Regions from separate parts of the Dorea hominis genome, predicted to be linked through region 1. Evidence: predicted binding sites of a transcription regulator. Region 1 holds the regulator's gene; the other holds the start of a gene.
What was found. Region 1 encodes Rex, which represses fermentation and respiration genes when NADH is low (regulators of the CRP and FNR family bind a similar motif). Its sites were predicted from a motif close to ATTGTTAANTANTTAACAAT; they were not measured.
Positions count from the first base shown of each region.

Region 2: the regulator Rex is predicted to act here: its motif matches at 5,986-6,005, upstream of pckA (phosphoenolpyruvate carboxykinase (ATP)).

Region 1 is NZ_JACOOY010000002.1:173,967-182,455, forward strand. It holds gene H8S07_RS02220 (NADP-dependent isocitrate dehydrogenase) at 1-742, shown strand, start outside; gene ppk1 (polyphosphate kinase 1) at 832-2,916, shown strand; gene abc-f (ribosomal protection-like ABC-F family protein) at 3,074-4,999, opposite strand; gene H8S07_RS02235 (redox-sensing transcriptional repressor Rex) at 5,134-5,790, shown strand; gene H8S07_RS02240 (NAD(P)H-hydrate dehydratase) at 5,964-7,463, shown strand; gene alr (alanine racemase) at 7,476-8,489, shown strand, end outside.
Region 2 is NZ_JACOOY010000007.1:115,243-123,731, forward strand. It holds gene feoB (ferrous iron transport protein B) at 1-125, opposite strand, end outside; gene H8S07_RS07170 (FeoA family protein) at 127-351, opposite strand; gene H8S07_RS07175 (isopeptide-forming domain-containing fimbrial protein) at 656-2,185, shown strand; gene leuC (3-isopropylmalate dehydratase large subunit) at 2,206-3,480, shown strand; gene H8S07_RS07185 (3-isopropylmalate dehydratase small subunit) at 3,480-3,971, shown strand; gene thrC (threonine synthase) at 4,003-5,490, shown strand; gene H8S07_RS07195 (hypothetical protein) at 5,533-5,874, shown strand; gene pckA (phosphoenolpyruvate carboxykinase (ATP)) at 6,092-7,696, shown strand; RNA gene ssrS (6S RNA) at 7,744-7,927, shown strand; gene H8S07_RS07210 (SpoIID/LytB domain-containing protein) at 8,083-8,489, shown strand, end outside.

The DNA.
Region 1 (8,489 bases):
TTATACTGCAGAAGATGGCAGTGAGACAAGAGAACTCGTACATAATTTTGACAGTGCCGGAGTTGTACAGGGAATGCATAATATCAATCATTCGATTGAGAGCTTTGCAAGAAGCTGTTTCAATTATGCACTGGATACAAAACAGGATCTCTGGTTTGCTACGAAAGATACAATTTCAAAAAAATATGACCATACATTCAAAGATATTTTCCAGGATATCTACGATGCGGATTATAAAGACAAATTTGAAGAAGCAGGAATCACTTATTTCTACACACTGATCGACGATGCGGTTGCCCGTGTTATGAAATCCGAGGGTGGTTATATCTGGGCATGCAAGAATTATGACGGAGATGTTATGAGTGACATGGTATCATCTGCATTTGGTTCACTTGCAATGATGACATCTGTGCTTGTGTCTCCGGAAGGATATTATGAGTACGAGGCAGCACACGGAACCGTACAGCGCCACTATTACAAACATCTGAAAGGTGAAGAGACATCCACAAACTCTGTGGCAACAATTTTTGCATGGACAGGAGCACTACGTAAACGTGGTGAGATGGATGGAAACAAAGAGCTGATGGCATTTGCAGACAAGCTGGAAAAAGCGACGATTGATACAATTGAAAGCGGCAAAATGACAAAAGACCTGGCACTTATTACAACACTTGAGAATCCGACTGTGCTGAACAGCGAAGACTTTATTAAAGCAATTGCAGAAAAATTAAAAGAGGACTAAACTTTACATAGATTTTACGGAAAACAGATATACTTCAAACAGAACTATGGTATTTTTGTAAAAGGCAAAAAAGTAAAAGGAGTACTGTTATGAAGAATATATATTGTAATCGGGAATTATCGTGGTTAAAGTTTAATGAACGTGTATTAGAAGAGGCAGAGAGTAAAGACGTTCCATTATGTGAACGTCTTACCTTTGCCTCTATTTTTCAGACAAATCTGGATGAATTTTTTATGGTCAGAGTCGGATCGCTGCAGGATCAGATGTTACTGCACAAAGAAATCCGTGACAACAAAACAAAGAAGACAGCCAAAGAACAGATCGAGGCAATTCTGGAAGAAGTAAAGCGGCTTGGCAAAAGACACGGGAAAGCTTTCGAAAATCTTTTGCAGGAACTGGAAGCGTATGGCGTACGTTTTGTAGATTTCCGGCATATCGACGAGGGAGCCAGTCAGAGACTGGAACGATATTTTAAGACAGAGATTGCACCTCTCATTTCGCCTACGATCATCAGCAAGAGACAGCCGTTTCCATTTCTTAGGAACAAAGATATCTATATTGTTGCAGTACTGGAAACGAAGAGTAAAAAAGAGCGTCTCGGTATCATTCCGTGCTCAAACAATGTGTTTAAACGTCTGATCGAACTGCCGGATCATCCGGGCACTTTTATGCTGTCAGAAGAATTTATCCTGCATTATGTGCCGGAAGTATTTAAAGGATACCGTATCAAGGCAAAATCTGTGATTCGTATTACAAGAAATGCGGATATCGATGCGGATGCATTGTATGATGAAGATCTGGATTATCGTGATTTTATGGCAGATCTTATCAAAAAGCGTAAAAAACTGACTCCGGTTCGCATAGAATTTTCAAGAGAAATGAATAAAAATGTTGTTGCAACATTGTGTAAATATCTGGAAATGGACAAGACGCATGTGTTTTTGTCGGATGCACCGCTGGATCTCTCATTTGTATTTGAAATCCAGGATCGTCTGAGAAAAAATCCGGAACTGTTTTATGAGAAAAAGGTGCCGCAGAAATCACCGATGTTTCAGGATGGTGAGAGTATTCTTGCGCAGATACGCAGGGAAGATAAGTTACTTTCCTATCCATATGAGTCTATCCGCCCATTTCTTCATATGTTAAATGAGGCGGCAGAAGATCCGGATGTTATTTCAATAAAAATGACTCTGTACCGCCTTGCAAAGCAGAGCAAAGTCGTGGAAGCACTGGTAGAGGCGGCAGAGAATGGAAAAGAGGTTATTGTTCTTGTAGAGCTGCGTGCAAGATTTGATGAAGAAAATAATATTGAATGGTCCAGAAGACTGGAAGATGCCGGATGTCAGGTAATCTATGGGCTGGATGGATATAAAGTGCATTCCAAGCTGTGTTTGATTACAAGAAAAAATGATAATCATGTGGAATATTTTACACAGATCGGAACGGGAAATTATAATGAGAAAACATCCAGACTGTATACAGATTTATCCCTGATGACATCAGATCCTGCAATTGGTCTGGAAGCATCCAATGTATTCCAGGCACTTCTGAAAGGTGAAGTTGTTGAACAGTCAGAGAAACTTCTTGTCGCACCAAAATGCCTGCAGAACCGTGTGCTGGAAATGATTGATGAGGAAATTGAACACGCCAGACATGAAGAACCGGCATATGTCGGTGTGAAATTAAATTCGCTGACAGATAAGAAAATCATTGATAAACTGGCGGAAGCGTCAAAAGCAGGTGTAAAAATTGATCTTGTAATACGTGGAATCTGTTGTCTGCTGCCGGGAGTTCCGGAAAAGACAGAAAATATCCGCGTGATCAGTATTGTAGGACGTTTTCTGGAACATTCCCGTATTTATATTTTCGGAACAGAAGAGCGCAGTAAAGTTTATATCGCATCGGCGGATTTTATGACAAGAAATACGGTACGCCGCGTGGAGGTAGCTGCGCCGGTGGAGGATGTAAGATTGAAGGAATGTCTGCTTAAAGATTTCCGGATTATGTTAAATGACAATGTCCAGGCGCGGAAAATGAACCCGGATGGAAATTATACAAGAATAAGGAATGACAAAGAGCCACTTTCTGCCCAGGAATATTTTTATGAGGAGGCTTATAAAAAAGCCGGAAAAAAAGAGCAGCCACAGGTGAAAACGGAAACGGCAGAATCATAATGAGATGGACAATCGAATAAAGATGAAGTGATGATTCGGTATGATTATATAATTGGAATTGCACCGTTAAGTAAAAAAGGCTTTAACTTCTCGCAGTCAAAGCCTTTTTGTATTATTTATCTTATGCGATAAGAACAGTAGTTTTGACTAAGATAATTTAGTCTTCAGCAAGAATTTCCCAGTTTTTATAAAGAGTTTCCAACTCTTCCGCAATCTGTACTTTCTCTTTGGCGAGTTCCTGGCATTTGACAGAGTTTGTGAAAATCTCTTCTTGCACCATAAGATCATCAATTTCCCGGTCGCGGTCTTCGAGTACGCTGATGCGTTCTTCCGTCTTTTTTAATTCATTCTGGCGTTTGCGTTCCTTAGCCTGCAGTTCTTTTTGTTCCTGCCAGCTTAATTTGGAAGCGGAGACTTCACCGGAATCGGTGGAAGAATCAGAAGTCATATCGATATTTTCTGTATATGCAGCTGTGAGTTCTTCCTTTTTCTCCAGATAATAATCGTAATTTCCAATGTAATTGACAAACGTATGATGCGTAAGATCCAGGATTCTTGTGGCAGTCTGATTGATGAAATAACGGTCATGCGAAACATAGAGCAGTGTTCCGGTATAATTATTCAGCGCTTTTTCCAGAATTTCTTTTGAGGTAATGTCTAAATGGTTGGTCGGCTCATCGAGGATCAGGAAGTTTGCTTCAGAGAGCATAAGCTTTGCAAGAGAAACACGTCCTCTTTCACCACCGCTTAAATCGGAAATCCGTTTAAAGACATCGTCTCCGGTAAATAAGAATGCTGCAAGCATGTTCCGGATCTGCGTATTTGTAAGAGTCGGGTAATCATCCGAAATCTCTTCAAAGATTGTCTTTTCCATATGGAGCACATGGTGTTCCTGATCGTAGTAGCCAATCTGGACATTCGTACCAAGGGTGAAAGTTCCGTTGTCTGCAGGGAGAACCTGATTTAAAATCTTAAGCAGAGTCGTCTTGCCGGTTCCATTATCGCCGATGATCGCAACGTGTTCGCCACGCTTGATCTCAAAACTGATATCTGAAAATAACGTCTGTGGTGGAAAGGCTTTACTTAAATGTTCTACCGTCAGTACATCATTACCGCTGATGGTTGCAGGTTCAAGCTTTAACTGAAAGTCTTTGTTTGTTTCTATCGGTTTTTCTACCGGCTTGATCTTCTCAAGCATTTTCTCACGGCTTTCCGCCCGTTTGATTGATTTCTCGCGGTTGAAAGAGCGGAGCTTTTCAATAACAGCTTCCTGATGCTTGATCTCTTGCTGTTGGTTGAGATATTCTTTGATACGCGCTTCGCGGATCTGCTGTTTTTTCTGAGAGTAATCAGTATAATTACCAGAATAAGTCATCAGTTCACCGTTTTCTATTTCGATGACTTTCGTAACAATCCGGTTCAGAAAATAACGGTCGTGTGAGACGATCAGTACTGCACCCGGATAATTTAATATGTAAGTTTCCAGCCACGTGATTGAATTCAGATCCAGGTGGTTGGTCGGCTCGTCCAGAAGCAGGATATCCGGTTTAGTAAGCAGAAGTTTGCCGAGAGAAACACGGGTTTTCTGTCCTCCGGAGAGCGTATTCACCGGCTTGGTAAATTCTTCTTCCTGAAAACCTAGTCCCTTTAAGACGCCAGTCAGTTCGCTTTCATAAGCATATCCATTTTCGCGTTCAAATGCTGCGGTCAGCCGGTTGTAGGAGTCCATGTGGTCTTCCAGAGAGTCTCCACTTAAGTCCTTCATCTCCAGTTCCAACTGACGGATCTTCTGTTCCATGGCAATGATATCTGCTTTTGCCGTGCGCACTTCTTCGTAGATCGAACGATCTGTATTCATGTCCTGATGCTGGGCGAGATATCCCATAGTCTTTCCTTTGGTCAGGATGACGGAACCACCATCTGACGGCAGTTCTCCGGCAATTATCTTGAAAATAGTAGATTTGCCGGCTCCGTTCGGGCCTACAAGGGCAGCTTTCTCATGATCTTCTATATGAAAAGAACCATCTTTCACAATGATTTCTTCACCAAATGCTTTGTTAATTCCATGACAGGCGAGTATCATAAAAAATTCCTCCTTATCTGTTCACATACGTTCTTATTATAGCGAAAACGTAATAAAAAAACTACTAAAAAATTGACTTTATTCATACAATTTTATATAATAACAGTTAGAATACATATGGGAAGGTGAAAAAATTGGATAATCGAGGAATATCACAGGCAGTCATCCGACGTTTGCCGCGATATTATAGATATTTAGGAGAACTCCTTGAAAATGGGGTAGAACGTATTTCTTCTAACGATCTGAGCAAAAGGATGAAGGTTACTGCGTCTCAGATTCGTCAGGATCTTAACAATTTCGGAGGATTCGGACAGCAGGGATACGGCTATAATGTCAAATATCTATATACAGAGATCGGCAAAATCCTGGGACTGGAAGAAGATCATAAGATCATAATCATTGGTGCAGGTAATTTGGGACAGGCACTTGCAAATTATGCAGCGTTTGAAAAACGTGGATTTATCCTGACCGGAATTTTTGATGTAAATCCGCGTCTGGAGGGAGTTGCGATTCGTGGAGTGCCGATCCGCATGATGGACGAGTTGAAGTCCTTTGTCCAGAAGAATGATGTAGAGATTGCTGTACTTACAATTCCAAAAGAGAAGGCAATCGAAGTTGCGAATATGCTTGTGGAGAACGGCGTGCGCGCGATTTGGAACTTTGCACATACAGACCTCAATCTGCCGGATAACATCATTGTTGAGAATGTGCATTTGTCAGAGAGTCTGATGCAGTTATCTTATAACATCAGTCGTTATAATGAAGACCAGCGCAAAAAAGGAAAGAACTAGTAAAAGCAGACGTATAGAAACAGGCATGTGTATACAGGCTTGTTTTTATACGTCCTTTTTATATGATACCAGAGCAGAAAAGCCTGCATTCATGTGAGCTTGTCAGTAAGCGGATGTAAGGTTTTGTGACTCCGCAGGTGTCATAAGTACGATTATATTAGGGAGATGAGCATATGAGGTTTTTACCGGATGGAGACAGTATGAAGGCGGCAGATAAGGATACGATAGAGAATCTCGGTATCCCATCACTGGAACTGATGGAACGTGCGGCGAGGAGTTGTATTGATTCCATGAAAAAGGAAAAGCTGGATTTTACAGATGTTCTGATTGTCTGTGGATCGGGAAATAATGGCGGAGATGGTTTTGCTATCGCGAGACTTTTAAAAGAAGAAGGATGTGCGGTTACTGTTTTTATGGCGGGGAATCCGGCACATTTAAGTGCGGAATGCCGATATCAGTGGAAGCTTTTTGAAAGCATTGGAGGATCGATCCGCGACCACTACCCGGATGGCACATACAGCCTGATCATTGATGCTATATTCGGTGTTGGTCTGAGTCGTGAAGTAACCGGGCATTACCGGGAAGTTATTGAGTGGATGAATGAAGCGTCCGGAACAAAAGTTGCAGTGGATATTCCATCGGGAATCAATGCCGGAAATGGTTGTGTGCTTGGTATTGCATTCCGCGCAGATTATACAGTGACGTTTCAGGTTGAGAAGATCGGACTTATCTTTTATCCTGGAAAAGAATATGCAGGTAAAGTCACAGTGACAGATATCGGAATATCACTCCGGACGATGGAGAAGAACAAGAACATTGCATATCTGCCGGACAGAGAGGAATATATCAGAATGCTGCCGGACAGACCGGAAGATTCCAATAAGGGTACTTATGGAAGGCTGCTTGTGATCGCCGGAAGTAAAGGGATGAGCGGAGCTGCATTTCTTAATGCAATGGCAGCTTATCGGATGGGAGCCGGACTGGTGCAGATTTATACGGAGGAATCGAATCGGATCATTTTACAGGCACTCCTGCCGGAAGCAATCATCACAACCTATACAGAATTTGACAAGGAAGAAGTGAAACGGCTTTTAAGCCACGCAGATGCGGTATGCATTGGTTCCGGACTTAGCAGATCCAAGACTGCAAAGAAGATTTTAAAAACCGTATTGTCCAATGTGGAAGTAGCATGTGTGATCGATGCAGATGGACTGAATCTGCTTGCGGAGCATTTGAAATATACAGAATATCTTACAGAAGGAAGTTTTATCCTGACTCCGCATATGAAAGAGATGTCCAGACTGACCGGACTTTCTGTTCCTGAAATCAGAGCTAACAGACAGCAGGTGCTGGAATCTCTGACGGAAGAATGGAACGTTACCTGTGTCCTGAAAGATTCAAGAACGTTGATCGGAGAAGCCGGAAAACGGACCTGTGTCAATACAAGTGGCTGTCAGGCGCTGGCAAAAGGCGGTTCCGGAGATGTGCTTTGCGGTGTGATCGCCGGACTTCTGGCACAAGGAATCAGTACATTCGAGGCGGCAACTCTCGGAACTTATATACATGGATTAAGTGGTGAAACAGCTGCGAGAAAGAAAAACAGTTACAGTATTCTGGCAAGGGATCTGCTTGAGAGCCTTGCAACAACGGACATTACAAATAGTAATTTATAAGGAGGAAGAACAATGAAAAATTATACAAGAGTGTGTGCAAGAATCAATCTGGATGCAATTGAATCAAACGTAGAGAATATGAAGAATAATTTACAGGAAAATGTTCCGATGATCGTTGTTATTAAGACAGATGCGTATGGACACGGTGCTGCTCAGGTAGCACATCTTCTGGAGCCAAAATCTTATGTATGGGGATTTGCAGTTGCTACATTAGATGAAGCAGTATTACTTCGTAAAGCAGATGTGACAAAACCGATCTTGATTCTTGGATGCGTCTTCCAGGATCAGAGAGAAGATCTTATCAATAACGAGATTCGAATGACAGTATATACAGAAGAGATGGCAAAAGAACTGTCTGATCTTGCCGTGAAACTTGGCAAAAAAGCTTATGTACATATCAAACTGGATACCGGTATGGGAAGAATCGGATTCAAAATCAATGACGAAAGCGCTGATACGATTGAAAGAATCAGCAAACTTCCGGGACTTGTACTGGAAGGAATGTTTACACATTTCTCCAAAGCTGATGAGACAGATAAGACATATACAAACAGTCAGTTTGAGAAATATATGCGGATGAAACATGCACTGGATGAAAAGAAAGTATATTTTACTTATTATCACTGCTGCAACAGTGCAGGAATCATTGACTGCAAAGAAGATAATCTGAGCCTTGTTCGTGCAGGTATTTCCACTTATGGTATGTATCCGTCTGAGGAAGTTCATAAGGAAAATGTTGCGTTGATGCCGGCATTGGAACTGATCAGTCACGTTGCATATGTAAAATGGGAAGATCCGGATGAGTTGATAAGTTATGGCGGAACTTATAGGACAACAAAAAGGACAAAGATTGTTACGGTTCCGGTCGGCTACGGAGACGGTTATCCGAGAAGTCTGTCCAACAAAGGTTATGTCCTGATCCACGGAAAGAAAGCACCGATCATCGGACGTGTCTGCATGGATCAGTTTATGGTGGATGCGACAGAGATTGATGACGTGAAATTTGGTGATAAGATTACACTTGTC
Region 2 (8,489 bases), on a different contig from region 1:
GCGCCTGTGTACGCATTAAAAAGCGTTGTCTTTCCGCAGTTTGGATTCCCGATGAATCCGACATTGATAATTTTGCTGTTGTTATTAGTCTGGTTATTTTTTTCTCTTGTGTCTGCAAGTCCCATGTCAGTTTTGCTCCTTTACTTCAATATGATTGGCAATTCTTTTTCCGAGAGCAAAACGTGTTCCGCGGAATTTCACAGTGAGTGAGCCTTTTTTCTGATTATTCATTATTGTGATAGTACTGCCTTCCGTAAGTCCCAAGGCTTCCAGACGGCGTTCCAGTTTTTCTTCCAGTTGAATGGAAACAACCTGATAGGAAGTATTACTGTTTCCCTGTTTTAATGTCATGTATGTATTCCTCTCTAATGTTAATGATAAATATTATCTATAATAATTCTTTTATAATATCATTTTTTAGAGAATATATCAATCTGAAAAGTATTGACAAATGTGTAAAACGTCTATATGATTAATACACTCGTCTTAAGAAGTTCTGATGATTCTTTATAATCAATATTCGTACGGGGAATCCCCCGACAGGGAAATGATCTTCCCGAATTTCACAAAACGAGAAATCATAAAAGGAAAGGAGGGCAGTTACAGTAACTGGTTTTAGCAATTTAATTTTACAATTGAAGAAGGAGTAGTGCTTATGAAAAAAAGAAATTTCCCATGGAGTCCTTTTGTGCGGTTTCTGGCGGTGCTTTGTCTGGTTTTCTGTTGCGTGCCGGCAGTAAAAAGTGAGGCGAAAGATGTGTCGCTGAGAAGAGGCGAAGAAGTATTTTATGAAGGGTATTCAACGTTTTACTATTATATTGACGGAACCCTTGGATATTGTCTGGAACCAAAACGAAGTTCTCCGCATGACGGAACCTATACGTCAAAACAATTGACGAATGACACGCTTTTAAGTAAAACACTGTATTATGCGTATGGCAATCCGGGGTATCAGAAGTATTTGAAACCTGTATTTGGAGAAAACTGGCAGGAGAAGAAAAAAGCTTACAGTCTGTCGCATTGTATTTTGTCCTATGTATATGACGAATGCAAAGATTCAAGTGATGCATTTCTGGGATTAAGTGACACAATGAAGCAGAAAGTGAAAAGCTGTACGGCGAAGATTAAGACATTTCCGAAAATACCGGATCCGGATATTGCTTTTTCAGAGAAGACATTGACGGCTGTTTATGATAAAAATGAAAAAGTGCAAAAGACAAAAACTATCACCTGCAAGGGCGATGAAGATAATTCAATTGTCCTGAAACTGCCTGCGGATGTAATACTGGTAAATGAAACAAAAGGGACAAAAAAGACAGGAAATGTGACGGTTTACGGCGGCGATCGTTTTTATTTGAAGTGTCCGGTGGGAAAATGGAATGCCCAGACGTGGAAAACAGGCAACATTTATGGGAAAAACAGACAGAATTGGAGAAGTCTGGTGATTAATACCGGAGCAGGCGGACAGCACCTGGGAGTCGGGGAACTGGTAAGTGCGGATAATATTCCAACCAGTCTTGCGGTACAATGGATTGAAAAGCCGGAACTTAAAGTGGAAAAGAGCGCTGACCGGGAAGATAAAAAATATAAAGTTGGTGACAGGATTACATATACGGTTGATGTGACGCAGCAGATTGAGAAGGCGGTTGCCTCAGGTGTTACGATCACAGACCGGATTCTAACGGAAGGAGTGAGACTTCTTCCGGATTCTATTATTCTGTATGACAAAGATCAAAGCGTTGTATCTGACGCGGTTATTTCTGTAAAAGAGAACACATATACAATTGAAACAAAACATTTTCTGGAAAGTATTCATTCCGGTGACAAATACACAGTGACTTATCAGGTGGAAATTCTGGATGAGAAACTGATCGGAAAAGAGATTGAAAATGAAGTAATCGTCCGTGCCGATAATGCGGAAGATGTGGATGATACGGAAATCGTGACTGTGGAAGAATCGGAAAAACCAGAGAAACCAGAAAAACCGGAGAAACCGGAAAAACCGGCAGAAAAGAAGAAACCTGAGATTGTGAAAGTAGAGAAAAAGGCAGAAAAACCGTCAGTGAAGAAGAAAGAGATTGTAAAAACCGGAGACGAACAAGATTTGATACTTCTTACGGTCTTATGTATTCTTTCTTGCACTGTAATATTTACCTGTGGTAGAATAGCTCGTAAGACTAAGTAGAAGAATAGGAGGTTGTCGTGATGGGAATGACAATGACGCAGAAAATATTAGCTGCCCATGCAGGTCTTGATCATGTTGTGGCAGGACAGTTGATAGAAGCAAAGTTAGACGTAGTTATGGCAAATGATATTACCGGGCCAATGGCACTGCCGATTTTCAGACAGATGGCAGAGAAGGTATTTGACAAAGATAAGGTAGTACTTGTACCGGATCATTTTACGCCGAATAAAGATATTAAATCCGCAGAGAATTCAAAATCAATCCGCGAATTTGCAAAAGATCAAGGACTTTCCTGGTATTTTGAACAGGGAAAATCCGGTGTAGAGCATGCGATTCTTCCGGAAGCAGGTGTTGTAGCAGCAGGTGAATGTATTATCGGTGCAGATTCACATACCTGTACATATGGAGCACTGGGTGCATTTTCTACCGGTGTCGGAACAACGGATATTGCAACAGGTATGGCAACCGGAGAACTCTGGTTCAAAGTGCCAAGTGCATTAAAATTTGTCCTGAAAGGACAGCCGGGACCTTATGTGAGCGGTAAAGATATTATTATTCATATCATTGGTAAGATCGGTGTGGACGGAGCACTTTACAAATCTATGGAATTCACAGGTGAAGGAATTGCAGCTCTTTCCATGGATGATCGTTTTACAATGGCGAATATGGCGATTGAAGCAGGCGCAAAGAACGGAATCTTCCCGGTAGATGATCAGACAAAAGCTTATCTTAATGAGCATACGAAGAAAGCATATCAGGTCTATGAAGCGGATGAGGATGCAGAGTATGACGAAGTGATTGAGATCAATCTTTCCGAAGTACGTCCGACCGTTGCATTCCCACACCTTCCGGGTAATGCTAAGACAATCGATGAGATTGAAGCAATGGAACCGATCAAGATCGATCAGGTTGTAATCGGATCCTGTACAAATGGACGTATGGAAGACATGCGTAAGGCAGCAGCTATTTTAAAAGGACATAAAGTACATGAAGATGTGCGTGTAATGGTAATTCCGGCAACACAGAAAATCTACAAACAGTGTATCAAAGAAGGACTTCTTGATATTTTCGTAGATGCGGGCTGTGCCGTGAACACACCAAGCTGTGGACCGTGTATGGGCGGACATATGGGCGTTATGGCAGCAGGAGAGAAGTGTGTATCTACAACAAACCGTAATTTTGTAGGAAGAATGGGACATGTAGATTCCTTGATTTATCTTGCATCGCCGGAAGTAGCAGCAGCAAGTGCGATCGCAGGATGTATTGCAAATCCGGAGAAAGTGGGTGACAGATAATGAAGGCATTAGGACATGTATTTAAATATGGAGACAACGTAGACACAGATGTAATCATTCCGGCAAGATACCTGAATTCATTTGACGCGCAGGAGCTGGCAAGTCATGCAATGGCAGACATTGATCCGGACTTTGTGAATAAAGTAAAACCGGGAGATCTGATCGTGGCAAATAAGAACTTCGGATGTGGCTCATCCAGAGAGCATGCACCGCTCTGTCTTAAGACTGCAGGAGTAAGCTGTGTGATTGCAGAGACATTTGCAAGAATTTTTTACCGTAATTCTATTAATATCGGACTGCCGATCATCGAATGTCCGGAAGCTGCAAGAGGAATCGAAGCAGGCGATGAAGTGGAAGTAGATTTCGACAGTGGTAAGATTTACAACCGTACAAAAGGAACAGAATTCCAGGGACAGCCATTCCCGGAATTCATGCAGAAACTGATTGCGGCAGGCGGTCTTGTAAAATATACAAACAGCAAGAATAAATAATAGCAAGAAAGACCAAAGGAAAGGTGGAATTATGAGTCTACATTACAAAAGTACCCGGAATTCCGAGTTAAAGGTAACTGCATCTGAAGCAATTTTAAAAGGGCTTGCTCCGGATGGCGGTTTATTTGTACCTGAAGAGATTCCAAAACTGGATGTTTCTATGGAGCAGTTAAAAAGTATGAGCTATCAGGAGATTGCTTATGAAGTAATGAAGCTGTTTCTGGCCGATTTTACAGAGGGAGAACTGAAAGGGTGCATTGAGAAAGCATATGACAGCAAGTTTGATACGGAAGAGATTGCATCTTTGGTAAAGGTATCGGATACTTACTATCTGGAGTTATTCCACGGTGCAACCATCGCATTTAAAGATATGGCACTTTCCATTCTGCCACATCTCCTTACGACTTCTGCGAAGAAGAATCACGTAGAGAATAAGATTGTGATCCTGACAGCGACATCCGGAGATACCGGAAAAGCTGCAATGGCAGGATTTGCAGATGTGGAAGGAACACAGATCATCGTGTTCTATCCGAAGAACGGTGTCAGTAAAGTACAGGAACTTCAGATGGTAACGCAGAAGGGAAGCAATGTAGATGTTGTTGCGATCCACGGCAATTTTGACAATGCGCAGAGCGGTGTCAAAGCAATGTTTGAAAACAAAGAACTTGCAGAAGAACTTGCCGGCAAGGGATATCAGTTTTCATCAGCCAACTCTATTAATATCGGACGCCTGGTTCCGCAGGTTGTTTATTATGTATATGCATATGCAAAACTTCTGGAAAATGAAGAACTTGCGAACGGAGAAGAATTACAAGTTGTCGTTCCGACAGGTAATTTTGGAAATATTCTTGCAGCTTACTATGCAAAACAGATGGGTGTGCCGATTGGTAAACTGATCTGTGCATCGAATGAAAATAAAGTATTGTTTGATTTCTTCCAGACAGGAACTTATGATAAGAACCGTGAATTTGTGCTGACAACATCGCCATCTATGGATATCCTGATTTCCAGCAATCTGGAGCGTCTGATCTATGTAATTGCAGGCGAGGACAGCGATAAGACAAAAGAACTGATGGAAGCTTTGAAAAAAGATGGAACGTATACGGTTTCGGAAGATATGAAAGCAAAACTGTCTGATTTTGCTGCAGGATATGCCACAGAGGACGAGACGGCAGAGCAGATCCATGATGTCTATGATAAGACCGGTTATGTGATGGATACACATACAGCAGTTGCATCTTATGTATGCAGCCGGTATGAACAGTCAGAAAAGACAGGCAAGAAATATCTGATCGCGTCCACAGCAAGCCCATACAAATTCGTGAAGAGCGTTATGACAGCAATTGATGCAAAATATGCAGAAGAAGATGAATTTGCACTGCTTCCGAAATTGCAGGAGCTTTCACAGGTCGGTATGCCGCAGGCAATCAAAGACATTCTGGATGCAAATGTCCTGCATAATATCGAATGTGATGTAGATCAGATGGAAGAGACTGTAAAACAGATCCTGAACCGTTAGTCAAAAGAAGAGAAATACAGAAGATACGGAGGATAACGAAGAATGGAAGGTGTATTTGGAGTAATAGGTCTGGGACTCGGATTGTATTGCCTGTATGGATGTTACATGCTGAGATTCAAACATGAGATCAACCGGACGATCTTACTTCCGAAAAACGTGAATATTAAAAAGTGCAAAGATCTGGATGGATACTGTAAGGAGGCATTGCCGCCACTTTTAATACTTGGTATTGCAGCAACTTTATATGGTGCTTCCGATCTGTATAACACTTATATCGGAGAAGCGAAGACGGTATTTTATGTTTTCATGACCATTACGATCGTTGCGCTTGTGATTTACGCTGTAATGATTAAAAAAATCAATAATAAATATTTTAAAGCATAAGGAAATGCAAGATTGCGTATGCAATCTTGCATTTTTTAAATACCATAGACAAGGATTTAACGAAAAAAGGAAGATAAATGCATAAAAAATGTCTAAAACTTTCGAAAAAAGATTGTTAAAGTCTTGACTTTTTTTGGAATAAATGAGATAATAGGAGCAAATGTTGTCGTGCACAGACAGGACAATGTAAATAATGAAGAAAAGAGGTTAATGTAAAATGGCAAAAATCGATTTAAGCAAGTATGGAATTACAGGAACTACAGAGATTGTTTATAATCCTTCTTATGAGATGTTATTTGAAGAAGAAACAAAACCTGAACTTGAAGGTTATGAAAAAGGACAGGAGAGCGAACTCGGAGCAGTGAATGTAATGACAGGTATCTATACCGGTCGTTCGCCAAAAGATAAATATATCGTAATGGATGAAAATTCCAAAGATACGGTATGGTGGACCTCTGATGAGTATAAAAATGATAACCACCCGGCATCAGAAGAGACATGGAAAGCTGTAAAAGAGATTGCACAGAAAGAACTTTCCGACAAGAAACTTTATGTTGTAGATGCATTCTGCGGTGCAAACAAAGATACACGTATGGCAATCCGCTTTATCGTAGAAGTTGCATGGCAGGCACACTTTGTAACAAATATGTTTATCAAACCAACAGAAGAAGAACTGAAGGATTTTGAGCCGGACTTCGTTGTTTACAATGCGTCAAAAGCAAAAGTTGAGAACTACAAAGAATTAGGACTGAATTCTGAGACAGCAGTAGTATTCAACATCACAAGCCGTGAGCAGGTAATCATCAATACATGGTATGGTGGAGAGATGAAGAAAGGTATGTTCTCTATGATGAACTACTATCTGCCATTAAAAGGTATTGCATCTATGCACTGCTCAGCAAATACAGATATGAACGGAGAGAATACAGCAATCTTCTTCGGACTTTCCGGAACAGGTAAGACAACGCTTTCTACTGATCCGAAGAGACTTCTGATCGGTGATGACGAGCACGGATGGGATGATAATGGAGTATTTAACTTTGAAGGTGGATGTTACGCAAAAGTTATCAACCTGGATAAAGAGTCTGAGCCGGATATTTATAATGCAATCAAACGTAACGCACTTCTTGAAAATGTTACACTGGACAAAGATGGTAAGATTGATTTCGCAGATAAGAGCGTGACAGAGAATACGCGTGTATCTTATCCAATCGATCACATTGAGAAGATCGTACGTCCGATATCAGCAGCACCGGCAGCTAAGAATGTAATCTTCCTGTCAGCAGATGCATTTGGAGTACTTCCTCCGGTATCTGTATTAACTCCGGAGCAGACAGAATATTACTTCCTGTCAGGATTTACAGCAAAACTTGCAGGAACAGAGCGTGGAATCACAGAGCCTACACCGACATTCTCAGCTTGTTTCGGACAGGCATTCCTGGAGTTACATCCGACAAAATATGCTCACGAATTAGTTAAAAAGATGAAAGCTAACGGAGCAAAAGCATATCTTGTTAATACAGGATGGAATGGAACAGGAAAACGTATCTCTATCAAAGATACTCGTGGAATCATTGATGCAATCTTAAGCGGAGATATTAAGAATGCACCGACAAAGACAATTCCATACTTCAACTTCGAAGTTCCGACAGAGCTCCCGGGCGTTGATACAGGAATCCTTGATCCAAGAGATACTTATGTCGATGCAACAGAGTGGGAGACAAAGGCAAAAGACCTCGCAGGAAGATTTGTTAAGAACTTTGCTAAATATGAAGGTAACGAAGATGGTAAGGCACTTGTATCTGCCGGACCACAGTTATAAGAAAACAGTTGTAAAATAGAGATTATTGGAGTATAATAATCTCAGTTGGAAACCTGAAATGTTCGATAACTTCTGTTATTTTGAACCTACAATACTTTAAACGGGACTCTTATTATCTCTGTAATATGTCAAGCCCTCATTTATGCAGGGGAAGGCAGAAAAGCAGATGCGGACACCCACCTAGCGGATGGCTAGGAGTCAAAATACAGAAACCGGCATTTTGGGGAATACAGAAGATAAGGCAGATGCCGCAGAACGATTAGCGATAATCCGATGCGGCATCTTCTTTTTATCCATATGTGAACAAAAAAGAGCTGTTAATGCAGCGAAAAGTACAAGAAACGTGTGGCTTTACGAATGTTACGAATGTATATGGAGGGATTCAGTTGAAATGTCAGAAAAATAGAAAACATCAAAAGAGTATTCGTTTGTGTGGCTGTATTCTCATTGCCGCTTTTTTTATTGTGTTACTCAGTGGAAAACTGCCGGAAGTAGCGAGGAGAAGACAAGTACGTGAAAGTGACAGGCAGAAACAGACATACAACAATACATATGAAATAGATGTGTCAAAAAAACAGACGGATAATACGAAAATAGCGAAAAAGAATCCAAAGATCCGTGTTCTCCTGATGACAACAGGATATACCCGGGCGTTTCATACGGAAGTGAAAGTTTCGGGAAAAGAAGGCTTGATATTAAGAATAGGAGCGAAAAAAGTTTCCGTACCTGCCGGAAAAACTGTGACGATAAAAGCTTCAAATCGGCGACTGAAAAAACATACAATAAAAATTCG